Regions from separate parts of the Veillonella intestinalis genome, predicted to be linked through region 1. Evidence: riboswitches for the same ligand, from Rfam matches in the RefSeq annotation. Region 1 holds a riboswitch; each other region holds the start of a gene.
The links. A riboswitch is a leader RNA that binds a small molecule or an ion and turns the genes downstream of it on or off. The one in region 1 is predicted to bind S-adenosylmethionine.
Positions count from the first base shown of each region.

Region 1 (4,712 bases):
TTGTGAAATGGTTGAGGCTCAAGGTGGCGATAGCTCTGTGCTAATGGAGCCAATGTTTAAGGAGGCCGCTTATAAGGAGGCCATATTGGCTCCCGTTTCAGGTTATATTATGCATATGGATGCTGAAACTTGTGGACGGGCTGCGTTACTATTAGGAGCTGGACGTTATACTAAAGCGGATATTCTTGATTATAAAGCAGGTATTTGGATGTTGAAAAAAACAGGCGATAAGGTTGTGGTAGGAGAGCCTATTGCCTATGTGCAGAGCAATACAGCAAGCACCTTAGCAGAGGCTAAAGAGCGATATATTTCAGCCTTAGAATTTGGTACTACGAAGCCAGTTACAAAACCTTTGGTGTGGGCTCGTGTCAGTGAAGAAGGGACGGAATCATATATATGAAAGAATCAGTTATATTAGCGAATTCTTCAGTAGATATAGGCGCTGTTCTATTAAAGGCGGCTCATGAGGCAAAACAGAATTCTTATAGTCCCTACTCAAAGTTTGCTGTTGGCGCTGCTGTACTTTGTAAGGATGGGACTATATTTACCGGGTGCAATATAGAAAATGCATCATTTGGACTTACTAATTGTGCGGAACGAGTAGCGATACAGACTGCTGTGGCAGCGGGGTATAAGGAATTTCAAGGGATTGCTATTGTCGGTGATTCAAAGGGACCGTGTATGCCTTGTGGAGCCTGTCGCCAAGTTTTAGTGGAGTTTAAAATACCTCTAATTTATTGCGAAACAGAGACAGGTGATAGCATTAGCTACACCTTAGAGGACATATTGCCTCATAGTTTTGGCCCTGGGGATTTATAATATTTATAATAAAAGCGAGTTAGTCGTATACACCAGTGTGGTGATTTTACGGCTAACTCGCTTTGTGTTTACAAGGAAAATAAACTTACTAGAATATTTAGTGAAGTAGTATTCCCTAGTATAGTTATTGTATTGTAAGGATTACAAGATTATATGATCCTTAGAAGGCTGGTAAAATAGCCCCTTTGTATTTGTCATCAATGAATTTCTTGATTTCTTCGGATTGAAGCGCTTTCATCAATTTTTGGATTTCAGGACGGCTTTCATCGCCTTTACGAACTGTTATGATGTTAGCATATGGGGAATCTTTATCTTCTAAGAATAAAGCATCTTTAACAGGATTTAAGCCAGCTTCTAGGGCAAAGTTAGTATTGATAACTGCTAAGGCTACATCGTCTAAGCTACGAGGCAATTGTGCGGCTTCTAATTCTACAAATTCAAGATTTTTTGGATTGCTTACAATATCTGTTTTAGTGGCATAAATATTGTTAGGATCTTTTAATTTAATTAAACCTGTTTTTTCAAGTAAAAGAAGGGCACGACCACTATTACTTGGATCATTAGGAATTGCAATTTTAGAACCATTTGGTAATACGGAATCTAAGTTTTTATCTGTAATCGTTTTGGAGTAAATCCCCATTGGTTCGATATGAACTTTACCAGCGGAAACAAGGTCCATTTTGTGTTCGCTGGCAAATTTATCCATATATGGGACATGCTGGAAGAAGTTGGCATCTAATTCTTTATCATTTAAGGCTAAGTTAGGTTTTACATAGTCTGTAAATTCGATGATTTTTAAATCAATGCCTTCTTTTTCTAATAATGGTTTAGCTTGCTCTAAGATTTCACCATGGGGTACTGGAGATGCACCTACCGTAATTGTTACTTTGTTAGATGAACCAGTTGAGCTGCCTGTGTCACTACCACAACCAGCAAGTAATAAGGCGCTACCAAGAATAGCTGTGGCAGCTAGGGATAAAAGTTTTTTCATACTATACCTCCTCAGGTTATACAGTAATTAAGAAACATCAGATGAGTTAATAAAAAAAGATGGCCTCGGACACCGAGCCATCACTGCTTGCGCGTTGTATCTCTCGGTATATACCGCAGGAATTAGCACCATCGAATGGTTGCCGGATTTCATAGGGCCAGTCCCTCCATCACTCTCGATAACGTTTCATATATAATTCTTTGGTAAGTATATCATGAGAGGACAAATTTGTAAAGCAAAAAGAAAACCGACTCTGTGGGGCAGAGTCGGTTCGTATTGGTTCATAGTTTGCTAGTGACAATAGATATGTTAAAATGCTGGCAAAATGGAACCTTGATATTTATCTTCGATGAATTTTTTAGTGTCTGCCGATTGAAGGGCTTTTACTAATTTTTGAATTTCAGGACGATTTTCATCACCAGGACGTACGGCAATTAAGTTAGCGTATGGTGAGTTCTTATCGTCTAGGAATAAGGCATCTTTAAGGGGATTTAATTGGGCCCCTAACGCATAGTTGGCATTAATAACAGCAATATCTACATCGTCTAGACTACGTGGTGTTTGTGCCGCTTCTAATTCAACAATGTCTAAGTTTTTAGGATTAGAAGCTATGTCAATTTTGGTGGAGTAAATATTGCTAGGATCTTTTAGTGTGATAAGTCCAGCTTGTTGTAATAATAGCAAGGCACGACCCGTATTAGTAGGATCATTAGGAATGGCTACTTTAGCGCCATTAGGAATTGACTTTTGTAAATCTTTGTCTTTTATTTTGTTGGAATAAAGACCCATTGGTTCAATATGAACGGCACCAGCAGATGCAAATTTCATATTGTGTTCTTCTTCAAACTTTTTCATATATGGGATATGCTGGTAGAAGTTGGCATCTAGTTCTTTATCATTTAAGGCTAAATTAGGTTTGATGTAATCGCTAAACTCAATAATTTTAAGTTCAACTCCTTCTTTAGCTAATTTGTCTTTTACCTGTTCTAAGATTTCTGCATGTGGTACCGGTGAAGCTCCCACAGTTAAGGTTACTTTTTTGTCAGAACCTGCGGCGGCATTGCCTTGATCATTGCCACAGCCAGCGAGTAATAGAGCGCTACCTAATACAAATGTAGCGGCTACGGATAAAAACTTCTTCATAAATGAAGCCCTCCTTTTTCTCAAATAAAAATATGTATGAAATTTATTATTAATTTTGCATCCCCAATACAAAATTAATATAGCGATAGGGTAATAAAAAAACGATGCCCTCGGGTATTCCGAGTCATCGTTACTACTTTTTATCTCTCGGTATACGCCGCAGGAATTAGCACCATCGAATGGTTGCCGGATTTCATAGGGCCAGTCCCTCCATCACTCTTGATAATATCGCTATTGAATTTCTTTGCTGATTATAGCATGAAGAAAAGACAGTTGTAAAGTAGGAAAATATATAAATTTATGAATTTAGTAGGAATTAAGTTGTTGGTAGTGTTTATTAAGTCTTAGCATATATTTTAGTGTTTATATGAAATTTTATTTTTGAAAGTTTATTTATAAGATTAGAATATAGAACGAAAAAATGCGTTTAATTTTATTTGAAATTCATAATATAAAATTATAATTAATTATAAAAATGATGAAGCGACTGCTTTTTTGCAGTCGCTTTTTTCATTTTTATGATTTTTGAATTAGGTTAATTATTTTAATAAATCAACTTAATGTTGGCTTTTGATACCATTTTTAGGTTGATTAGAACCATTATTAGAACAATAAATATCTGAAAATATGTCATACTAAAAATGAGAACTTTGCTATAGCAGATATATTAAGAAAGGTTGGATTGATGTGGTTGATGTATCGGTTGTAATGAAGCAGATTGGGGTGAAAATCGAATATTTTCGAAAAATAAAAGGGTTGAGTAGATCAGAATTGGCTGAAGCGATTAATATGAGTGTTAATAGTATAGGAAGAATAGAGCGTGGTAATTATAATAAATCCATATCTGTTCATACTATTATTGCGATAGCAGAGGGCCTTGATATAGAGTTCACTAAAGTTTTAGAATTTAGCGATCAAGAAAAAGCAAGGTGGGAGGTGTCAGATTTTAAAAATTTTATAAAATAAGCTAGTTTGTAGTTATTTGGAGGGATTTTCTTGTTTGAAGGAAACAAAATTATATTAATTCTGGCATCTATTGTGGTAGGAGCTTTATTAAATTTAATGCGAGATAAAAAAATATCTCTTAAATTAATTGCTTATAGTTTTGGCAGCTTTTTATGTATTTTTGAATTTATTACAATTTTTACAGATATTTATGATAAAAATTTAATTCCAGAAATTGGCTTAATTGTAGGATTATTAATATTGGGATATATAAAATTTATAGACAAAGAAAAATATTCTTTTATTCATCGATTATTTCAATGGTCTTATTTATCTTTATTTAACTCGTGGTTTTTTAAAATATTATTAAACAATTTAGCCTCTGGCTCTATAACAATAATCATAATTACTATTATTAATTTAATAGTAATTGTATATACTGTACCAATTATAATTAATTCAATTAATTGGAATCGTGGATATTTAATTATTAAATTTAACGAAGTAATGGATGATTTTATTAATGCAGGAATATGTTTATTGAGTAGAATTGATCAAATTATTATACGAATATTACTGCATATATATTTTCTCGGCCTCCCAATATTAGCGCTAAATAATATTGAAAAATTAATTATAAAAAATGGGATAACTGAAACTATTTTAGTACTTTTAAGTATCCCTATTATTTATATAGTTTTATTAGCTAGATATAAAAGAATAAATGAGCGTAAAGTTTTTTAAATATGCTTTTAAATTATAAAATTTAATATTAGTCTTATTTATGGTAGAAAAGGAGTTTTTTATATGGCCA
Region 1 is NZ_CALPCB010000010.1:8,380-13,091, forward strand. Features, by position in the region: gene NFR27_RS08690 (thymidine phosphorylase) at 1-400, shown strand, start outside; gene NFR27_RS08695 (cytidine deaminase) at 397-819, shown strand; gene NFR27_RS08700 (MetQ/NlpA family ABC transporter substrate-binding protein) at 980-1,810, opposite strand; SAM riboswitch class I at 1,902-1,995, opposite strand; gene NFR27_RS08705 (MetQ/NlpA family ABC transporter substrate-binding protein) at 2,120-2,953, opposite strand; SAM riboswitch class I at 3,091-3,182, opposite strand; gene NFR27_RS08710 (helix-turn-helix domain-containing protein) at 3,641-3,919, shown strand; gene NFR27_RS08715 (hypothetical protein) at 3,950-4,642, shown strand.

Region 2 (4,712 bases), on a different contig from region 1:
CGTTGGTGAAGAAGAAGGGGTTAGTTATTTTTTTCGCAATAAGGAAACGTTTCAACAGCTTATCGAAGAAGATGCCTTCTTAGAATATGCTCAAGTATATGATAATTATTATGGCACGCCTAAGCAGCATGTAATGGATTTATTAAGCGAAGGCAAGAGCGTCATTTTAGAGATTGATATTCAAGGGGCTATGCAGGTAAAAGAGCGCTTTAGTGAAGCCGTGTTTATTTATATTGTACCGCCATCATTAGATATATTATCAAACCGTCTACGGGATCGTGGTACAGATGCTGCTGAGGTTATTGATAAGCGCCTTTCCAAAGCAAGCTCTGAATTAGCCTTAGCACATCGCTACGACTACATTGTGGTGAATGATATATTACCAGATGCAGTAGAAAAAGTGGCGTCCATTTTACGTGCTGAAGCTTGTAAAATTAAGCGAAATAAAGAAAAAATACAATATATTTATAAGCAATATGCGAAGTAAGGAGTAATGCGTTATGATGGTAAAACCTTTATTAAAGGATTTAGAAAAACATGTAGATAGTAAATATACATTGGTTACATTAGCAGCGAAGCGAGCTCGTGAATTAACCGATGGCGATGAAGCTATGGTTACCGGTCTTGATACAGATAAACCAGTATCAGTAGCGCTTCATGAAATTGCAGATGATAAAATTGGCTTTGCTCGTACTAAAGATGGTATTAAATAAAGCGTACGCTAAACGTGAACTATAATAGGTGTTGAGGATGAAAAATAAACACATAATCGTAGGTGTATCTGGTGGTATTGCTGCTTATAAAGCAGTAGAAGTAGTAAGTCGTCTTCGTAAATTAGGGGCAGAAGTAAAAGTTGTTATGACTGAAAATGCAACTAAATTTGTATCCCCTATGACATTTGGTGAAATTAGTGGACATCCAGTCGCTGTAAAGATGTTTGAAGATGTTCATGATTGGAATGTAGAGCACATTGCATTGGCTACTTGGGCTGATGCCTATGTAGTTGCACCTGCTACTGCTAATGTAATTGGTAAATTAGCATCTGGCATTGCTGATGATATGCTCACTACACAGCTTATGGCAACAAAAGCGCCTATCTTTTTATGCCCTGCTATGAATACTAATATGTATGAAAACCCTATTACGCAACGAAATATGAATACTTTACGAGAATTAGGCATGCATATTTTAGAAGCTGATAGTGGTCATTTAGCTTGTGGTGTAACGGGGAAAGGTCGTTTACCAGAACCAGCTCGCATTGTAGAGTGGTTATCTTTTCACATGATGAAAACTAATCTATTGTCTAATAAGACAGTAATCGTAACAGCTGGTGGTACACAAGAAGCTATCGATCCAGTGCGATATATTGGCAATCGTTCAAGCGGAAAAATGGGCTATGCTATAGCTGAACAAGCGGCCTTAGCTGGTGCTCGTACAATTTTAATTTCCGCGCCAACAAATTTGCCTGTGCCTTTTGGTGTAGAATTAGTTTCTGTTGATTCTGCTAGAGCTATGGAAGAAGCTGTAAATAGTCGCTATGAAGATTGTGATGCTGTTATTATGGCCGCTGCTGTAGCTGATTTTAGAGTCGAGAATATGGCTGACACAAAAATTAAGAAGATGGATACATTAGAACTTAAATTAGTCAAAAATCCAGACATTCTTAAAGGGCTAGGTGCGAATAAAACTCATCAAAAGTTAATTGGTTTTGCTGCGGAAACTCAAAATGTTATTGAATACGGCAAATCTAAGGTACTTAACAAAAATCTTGATATGTTAGTGGCCAATGATGTAAGTAAGCAAAATGCAGGCTTTAATGTTGACACTAATGAAGTTACCTTGATTTATCCAGGTGGTCAAGTTCGTCCATTGCCACTTATGACAAAAATTGATGTAGCTAAGCGAATTATTTCAGCCTTGGCAGAATTGTAATTCTATTGTATAATGAATCAGTGATATGAAGTATCACAATCAGTTTAATAATAACTTTTGTCTCATCAAGAGTAGTGGAGGGAAAGGCCCTGTGAAGCTACAGCAACCATTCATAATGAAAAGGTGCTAAGTCCGACGGTACTATGCCGAAAGATGGGGTTTGATTCCTCATCGTTTGGCTGATGAGGAATTTTTTTATGGAGGTATTGGGTAAATGGCTGAAAAACATGTTTTTTTCACATCAGAATCCGTAACAGAAGGTCATCCTGATAAAATTGCTGACCAAATTTCGGATGCTGTGCTTGATGCAATTCTTGCACAAGATCCAACGGCTCATGTTGCTTGCGAAACGCTCGTAACAACAGGTCAGGTTCATGTAGTAGGGGAAATTTCTACTAAATGTTATGTTGATATTAATCATATAGTGCGTGAAACTATTCGTGAAATTGGATATACTCGTGCTAAATATGGTTTTGATTGCGATACTTGTGGTGTTAATGTAGCGATTGATGAACAGTCCGTAGATATTGCTATGGGTGTTGATGATGCACTTGAAACTCGTGAAGGCGGAAGTGATAAATTTGATAAGATTGGTGCTGGTGACCAAGGTATGATGTTTGGTTACGCTACCAATGAAACAGAAGAATTTATGCCTATGCCAATCGCGTTGGCTCATCGTTTATCCCGTCAGTTAACTAAAGTTCGTAAAGATGGTACTTTACCATATCTTCGTCCCGATGGGAAAACTCAGGTAACTGTTGAATATGTAGATGGTGTGCCTAAGCGTATTGAAACTATCGTTATTTCTACACAACATGGTCCAGAAGTAACGCGTGAACAAATTGAAGCTGATTTAAAAGAATTAGTAATTAAACCAGTATTACCTGAAGGTTTTGTTGATGAAAATACTAAATTCTTTATTAATCCAACAGGCCGTTTTGTTATTGGTGGTCCTCAAGGGGATGCTGGTTTAACTGGTCGTAAAATTATTGTAGATACTTACGGTGGTATGGCTCGTCATGGGGGCGGTGCTTTCTCTGGTAAAGATCCTACAAAAGTTGACCGTAGTGCAGCGTATGCAGCTCGCTATGTAGCTAAAAACATTGTAGCAGCTGGCCTTGCTGATAAATGTGAAATTCAGATTGCTTACGCTATTGGCGTAGCAAAACCAGTATCCATTATGGTGGAAACTTTTGGCACTGCTAAAGTTGCGGAAGAAAAAATCGCGGAACTTGTTAAGAAACATTTTGACCTTCGTCCAGCAGGTATTATTGAAATGCTTGACTTGCTTCGTCCAATTTATCATCAAACAGCAGCATACGGTCACTTTGGTCGTACTGATGTTGATCTTCCTTGGGAACATACTGATAAAGCAGATATTCTTCGTAAAGAAGCAGGCTTATAATTAAAAATCGTCATACAAATAGGCATTCGACATTCTTAAGAATATTGTCGTTTCGTAATTTGTATGACGATTTTTTTATTGTATTCTAAGACTGTCTTTTATTTAAAAATATCGAAAAAAATGGTATAATAAAAAATACTGCAAAGGAGGGATAGTATGCGTGTAGCGGAGGTTATTATTAATCGCCCAGCAAAGAAAATGAATAGTCCATTCAGCTATGCTGTGCCGCCACAATTAGGCGAAATTGCCATTGGTACACGGGTAGCTGTCCCTTTAGGGCGAACAAAAGAAGAAGGTATACTTATTGGCTATCGTGAGTTAGATGAGATTCCTTCTTATGAAATCAAGCCTATTCAAGCAGTATTGGATAAAGAACCGTGGTTTACCCAGGAAATGCTAGCAACAGCAGAAAAATTAAGTAAATATTATTTATGCGCTTTATCGGAAGCGTTAAGTTTATTTACTATTGATAAGAAACAATTGAAAAGTTATGAACGGCCTAAAGAACAATGGCTAGTAGTGCAGCCCTGGTTTCAACCAGCGCATATTCCACTAAAACGGAAAAAGCAGCGAGAATTAGGTTTCTATTTACAAGAGTTAGGCACTGCATCGGTTCATAGCCTTCAAAAAGACGGTTTTACCTTACCGGTTATTAAACAAGTCATGATGTATGAAGGCATTACGGTAGAGGAGCGATATACTCAAACAAAGACAAAGTTTAATTCTTGTCCAATGAAAGAGTTATCCTTAACTGATGAGCAGCGCCAATGTTATGAACCGATTAAAACAGCGGTTACAAATTGTGTAGCTGATACTTTTTTATTACATGGTGTTACTGGTAGTGGCAAAACACAAATTTATATGAAAGCAGCCAGCGATTGCATTGCTATGGATCGTATTGCCATTGTACTGGTACCGGAAATTATGTTAACTAATCAAATTGTTACTCGGTTTGTAGAGGCATTTGGTGATGAAGTAGTGGTATTCCATAGTAAGTTAACGATTAGTGAGCGGTATAATAATTGGGAACGATTACGACGTAAAGATAGTCACATTATAATTGGTGCTCGGTCAGCTGTGTTTGCGCCTACTGAAGATATTGGGCTTATTATAGTAGATGAGGAGCATGATACATCATATAAACAAGAAGATATGGTCCGTTATCATGCTCGTGAAGTGGCTCAGTGGCGTTCTAAGGCCAATCATTGCCCTTTAATTTTAGGTTCGGCTACGCCATCTATTGAGTCGTATTATTTGGCTAAAGAGGGAATGTATAAGCTTTTAGAATTAAAGCATCGAATTTTTCACCAGCCATTACCTAAAGTACAGATTATTGATATGAAAGAAGAAATGATGTATGGCAATTATTCTGTAT
Region 2 is NZ_CALPCB010000002.1:179,175-183,886, forward strand. Features, by position in the region: gene gmk (guanylate kinase) at 1-487, shown strand, start outside; gene rpoZ (DNA-directed RNA polymerase subunit omega) at 501-713, shown strand; gene coaBC (bifunctional phosphopantothenoylcysteine decarboxylase/phosphopantothenate--cysteine ligase CoaBC) at 751-1,932, shown strand; SAM riboswitch class I at 1,992-2,092, shown strand; gene metK (methionine adenosyltransferase) at 2,147-3,337, shown strand; gene priA (replication restart helicase PriA) at 3,494-4,712, shown strand, end outside.
Region 2: it holds a riboswitch for S-adenosylmethionine, as region 1 does, so the genes downstream of both, metK (methionine adenosyltransferase) here and NFR27_RS08705 (MetQ/NlpA family ABC transporter substrate-binding protein) in region 1, are expected to answer to the same signal.

Region 3 (4,712 bases), on a different contig from region 1:
GTCATTGGTGGTGGTCATGCTGGTTGTGAAGCAGCACTTGCTACAGCTCGTATGGGACAACGCACGTTAATGGCAACCCTTAATTTAGATAATATTGCCCTTATGCCATGTAATCCAGCCGTAGGTGGACCAGGTAAAAGTCATTTAGTTTATGAATTAGATGCTTTAGGTGGTCAAATGGCTATTAATGCAGATGCTACAGCTATACAAATGCGTATGCTTAACACTGGTAAAGGGCCAGCCGTTCATTCGTTACGAGCACAATCAGATAAAGTAGCTTATCAACGTTTAATGAAAGAGACGCTAGAAAACACAGATAATCTAAATGTAAAGCAAATTATGGTCAATGAATTGCTTATTGAAGATGGTAAAGTGAAAGGAATTTTAAGTGAACTAGGTGAAGTATATGAAGCAAAGGCTATCATACTTTGCACTGGTACTTACTTAAAAGGTAAAATTATTACAGGCGAATTGACCTATACAGGTGGTCCTAATGGACAGCGTACGGCTGAATTATTATCAGATTCTTTACGTAAGCATGGCATTGAATTAATGCGTTTTAAAACGGGCACACCAGCTCGTGTAGATAAGCGTACTTTGACTTTAGAGCATATGACGGAACAACCAGGGGATGGCATGTATCGCTCATTCTCCTTTATGTCTGATTGGACAAATCGCAATGAACAAGTATGTTGGTTGACATATACGAGTGAAGAAACGCATGATATTATTCGTGCTAATTTAAACAGAGCCCCTATGTATACAGGTATCATTGAAGGTACAGGCCCTCGCTATTGCCCTTCTATTGAAGATAAGGTAGTGCGTTTCAGTGATAAGAATCGCCATCAATTATTTGTTGAGCCAGAAGGTAATCATACTAATGAAATGTATGTTCAAGGTATGAGTACAAGTTTGCCAATTGATGTGCAATACAAATTCTTGCGTACAATTCCAGGCCTTGAAGGGGTTGAAATTATGCGTCCTGCTTATGCTATTGAATACGATTGCTTAAATCCTTTGCAATTGACTCCAGCTTTGCAGGTTAAATCCATTAAAGGTTTATATTCTGCAGGACAAGCTAATGGCACTTCTGGTTATGAAGAAGCAGCTGCTCAAGGTTTAATGGCTGGTATTAATGCAGCTTTATACTTACAGGGTAAAGAGCCATTCATTTTATCGCGTTCAGAAGCGTATATTGGTGTATTAATTGACGATTTAGTAACTAAAGGGACGAAAGAACCGTATCGCATGATGACAAGTCGAAGTGAATATCGTTTATTATTACGTCAAGATAATGCGGATATGCGTTTAACTGAAAAAGGCTATGAAATTGGCCTTGTTACAGAAGAACGATATGCTCGTTTTAAAGCAAAGAAAGCCTTAATTGAACAAGGATTAGCTGAATTACAAAATACGCCAATTAATCCATCAACTGAAGTACAGGCTAAATTAGAAGCTATGGGAACAGCGCCTATTAAGACTGGTATTAAAGCATTTGATTTAGTAAAACGTAATGAGTTATCGTATGGTGATGTAGCGGAATCATTCAATTTATCCCGTTATACGCCAGATGTGGAAGAAGAAATCGACATTATGATCACTTATGATGGTTATATTAAAAAACAAATGGAACAAGTGGCTAAAGTGCGAAAATTAGAAGAAAAGATTATTCCCGCTGATTGGGACTATGAGACTATGAAGGGCATTTCCTTAGAAGCGAAACAGAAATTAGCACAAATTAAACCTCATTCCATTGGCCAAGCTAGTCGTATTTCTGGTGTTTCACCAGCGGATGTATCTGTATTGTTGATTCAATTAGAGCAATATCGTCGTGAACAACAATCCTAGGAGGGTCTATGAACTTTACTGATAATTTAGCTGTTCAATTAGAAGCTGCTGGTTTTAAGGCAACCGCAAAGCAGTTGGGACAATTTAATACATTTTATGAAATGCTTATAGAGACCAATAAAAGCTTAAATTTAACGGCTATTACAGATCCTCATGAAGTAGCAGTAAAGCATTTTGTAGACTCTTTAACAGCATTAGATACTGTTTCCGATGAAACAGCAAAGGTCCATACTACTGATGGAGCAATTCAACATACTACAAACTCTTTAATTGGTGTAGTATTTAAAGAAGGCGCTAAGTTGTTAGACCTGGGGACAGGCGCTGGTTTTCCAGGCATTCCATTAGCTATTATGCGTCCTGATTTAAAAATTACTTTATTTGATTCCTTACAAAAGAGACTTACTTTTTTAGAGTCAGTTATTACAGCGTTAGACTTATCTAATGTCATAACTTTACATGGTCGTGCTGAAGACATGAGTCATACTTTAGATCATCGAGGGATTTATGATATTGTAACCAGTCGTGCGGTTGCTAGATTACCTATTTTATTAGAATGGGCATTGCCTTATGTGAAACAGAATGGTTACATGGTAGCTTTAAAAGGGGCTGCTTATGAAGAGGAAATAGGCGAAGCAAAGAAAGCTTTACAAGTATTAAAAGGCGAAATTGCTAATATGAAGCCGGTTCAATTACCGACGTTAACAGATAAGCGAGCAATTATTTATACACGTAAAACAGGTGTTACGCCTAAGCAGTATCCTCGAAAACCAAAAGAGATTAAGTTAAAACCGTTAGTATAATTAAATAGATAATAGAATAGATGGTTGAGTAAATAATAGCCTAAATAACTAAATATAATTGGACAAATAATATAAAACCCCTGTGTTGAAGGTTTTACCTATAACAAAGTGTATTTTTTACATATAGGTGAAACCCTGCATACTCAGGGGTTTTTCTTGACAATCTATAGTGTAGACGGTATTCTATTTTTATATGTTAGCCTTATCAAGAGCGATGGAGGGACTTGGCCCAATGATATCCGGCAACCAGCAATAGCAAGGTGCTACTTCCAACAGGAAACTGATAGATAAGGAGAGATCCTCTATCTAAGTTAGATAGAGGTTTTTTTTAGATAGAGGAGATGTGCGTATGGCAATTTATAATGGACGTTTACCACAAATTGATATAGATGAAGCCACACGCTATGCAGGTTTGCAGAAGGCCAAAGAGTTTCCAAAAGAATATGTCAAAGAGGCTTGTTTAGAAGTTCAATTGGTGGCAGATCCTAGCGGTGTATATGAAGCTTATGAATATGATGCTAAACAGGGGCTGATTAAGAGTAATCCACCACTTCAAATTGAAGGAAGTTCTATTCGTGAGCATTTAGGCAATGCTACTAAAGTCTATGTTATGGCAGTTACCCTTGGTGAAGATGTAGAATTACGCAGTGCTGAATTATTTAAGGACGGTAATTATACACTGGGGTTATTGATGGATGCAGCGGCTACGGCAGCAGTAGAACAAGTAGCTAATCAAGTCAATGAAGTAATACAGCAAGAAGCTGAAAAAGCTGGATATAAGACAACTTGGCGTTTTAGTCCTGGATATGGTAATTGGGATTTAACAGTACAAAAGGACTTAGCCCGTATTATAGGTGCTGAAAAAATTAATGTATCAGTGACTGATAGTTTTTTATTATTTCCGAGAAAATCAGTGACTGCTATTATCGGTTGTATGCCTAATGATGAAGAGGTATTAACTAAGCGAGGTTGTACATCTTGTGCTCAAGTAAATTGTATATCACGAAAAATATGAGTATATGAGTATCAAAATGTAAGATTAGTATAGGGATAAATTAGAGAGATGAGGCGATAGTATGTATATTTTTGATGGTGCTATGGGCACAATGTTACAACAATCAGGGCTAGTAGAAGGGGAATGTCCTGAATTATTTAATGTGAATCAACCAGATATAGTGACGGCTATTCATAAAGCATATTTACAAAGTGGTAGTGATATCATAACAACCAATACATTTGGTGCGTGTAGTTTAAAATTAGTTGATTATGGCTTAGCTCATAGAGTTAAGGATATAAATACAGCAGCTGTAAAAGTAGCCAAACAAGCTATAGCATCAGTTAAAAAAGAGGCTAAAGTGGCAGGATCTATGGGACCTACAGGTCAATTTATAGAACCTTTGGGACAAATTAGTTTTGATGAAGTCTATAATTCTTATTATGAACAAGCTCTTGCTTTAATTGAAGCAGGTGTGGACTTTATTATTATTGAAACTATTATTGATATACAGGAAATGCGGGCTGCTTTATTAGCGGCTCTTGATGCGCGTAAAACTCTTAATAAAACAAAAGAAGAAGTGGGTGTTATCTGCCAATTTTCATTTAATGAAGATGGCCGAACTATTACAGGTACACCACCAGAAGTAGCGGCTATTACAGTAGAAGCTATGGGCGCTGATGTAGTAGGTATTAATTGTTCCTTGGGACCTGAGCAATTAATTCCTTTAGTAGAACGGTTAGCATCGGTTACTAATTTGCCTATAAGTGCTCAACCTAATGCAGGTATGCCTAAATTAGTCGGTAAAGAAACGATATTTCCTTTATCACCGGTTGAAATGGGCGAATATGTACCGGCTTTAATAGATGCTGGGGCTACCTTTTTAGGTGCTTGTTGTGGTAGTACATCAGCACATATTAGTGAAATTGCAAAGGCAGCTCATAGCCATACACCTAAAGAGAGAATGACTGTAGCGCCATTTACAGTCTTTACTAGTCGTACTAATTTTGTAAAAGTTGGCCATAAGGAAAAACCAATTATTATTGGAGAACGCATTAATCCAACTGGGC
Region 3 is NZ_CALPCB010000005.1:125,105-129,816, reverse strand. Features, by position in the region: gene mnmG (tRNA uridine-5-carboxymethylaminomethyl(34) synthesis enzyme MnmG) at 1-1,848, shown strand, start outside; gene rsmG (16S rRNA (guanine(527)-N(7))-methyltransferase RsmG) at 1,857-2,648, shown strand; SAM riboswitch class I at 2,848-2,942, shown strand; gene NFR27_RS05345 (vitamin B12 dependent-methionine synthase activation domain-containing protein) at 2,998-3,663, shown strand; gene NFR27_RS05340 (homocysteine S-methyltransferase family protein) at 3,725-4,712, shown strand, end outside.
Region 3: it holds a riboswitch for S-adenosylmethionine, as region 1 does, so the genes downstream of both, NFR27_RS05345 (vitamin B12 dependent-methionine synthase activation domain-containing protein) here and NFR27_RS08705 (MetQ/NlpA family ABC transporter substrate-binding protein) in region 1, are expected to answer to the same signal.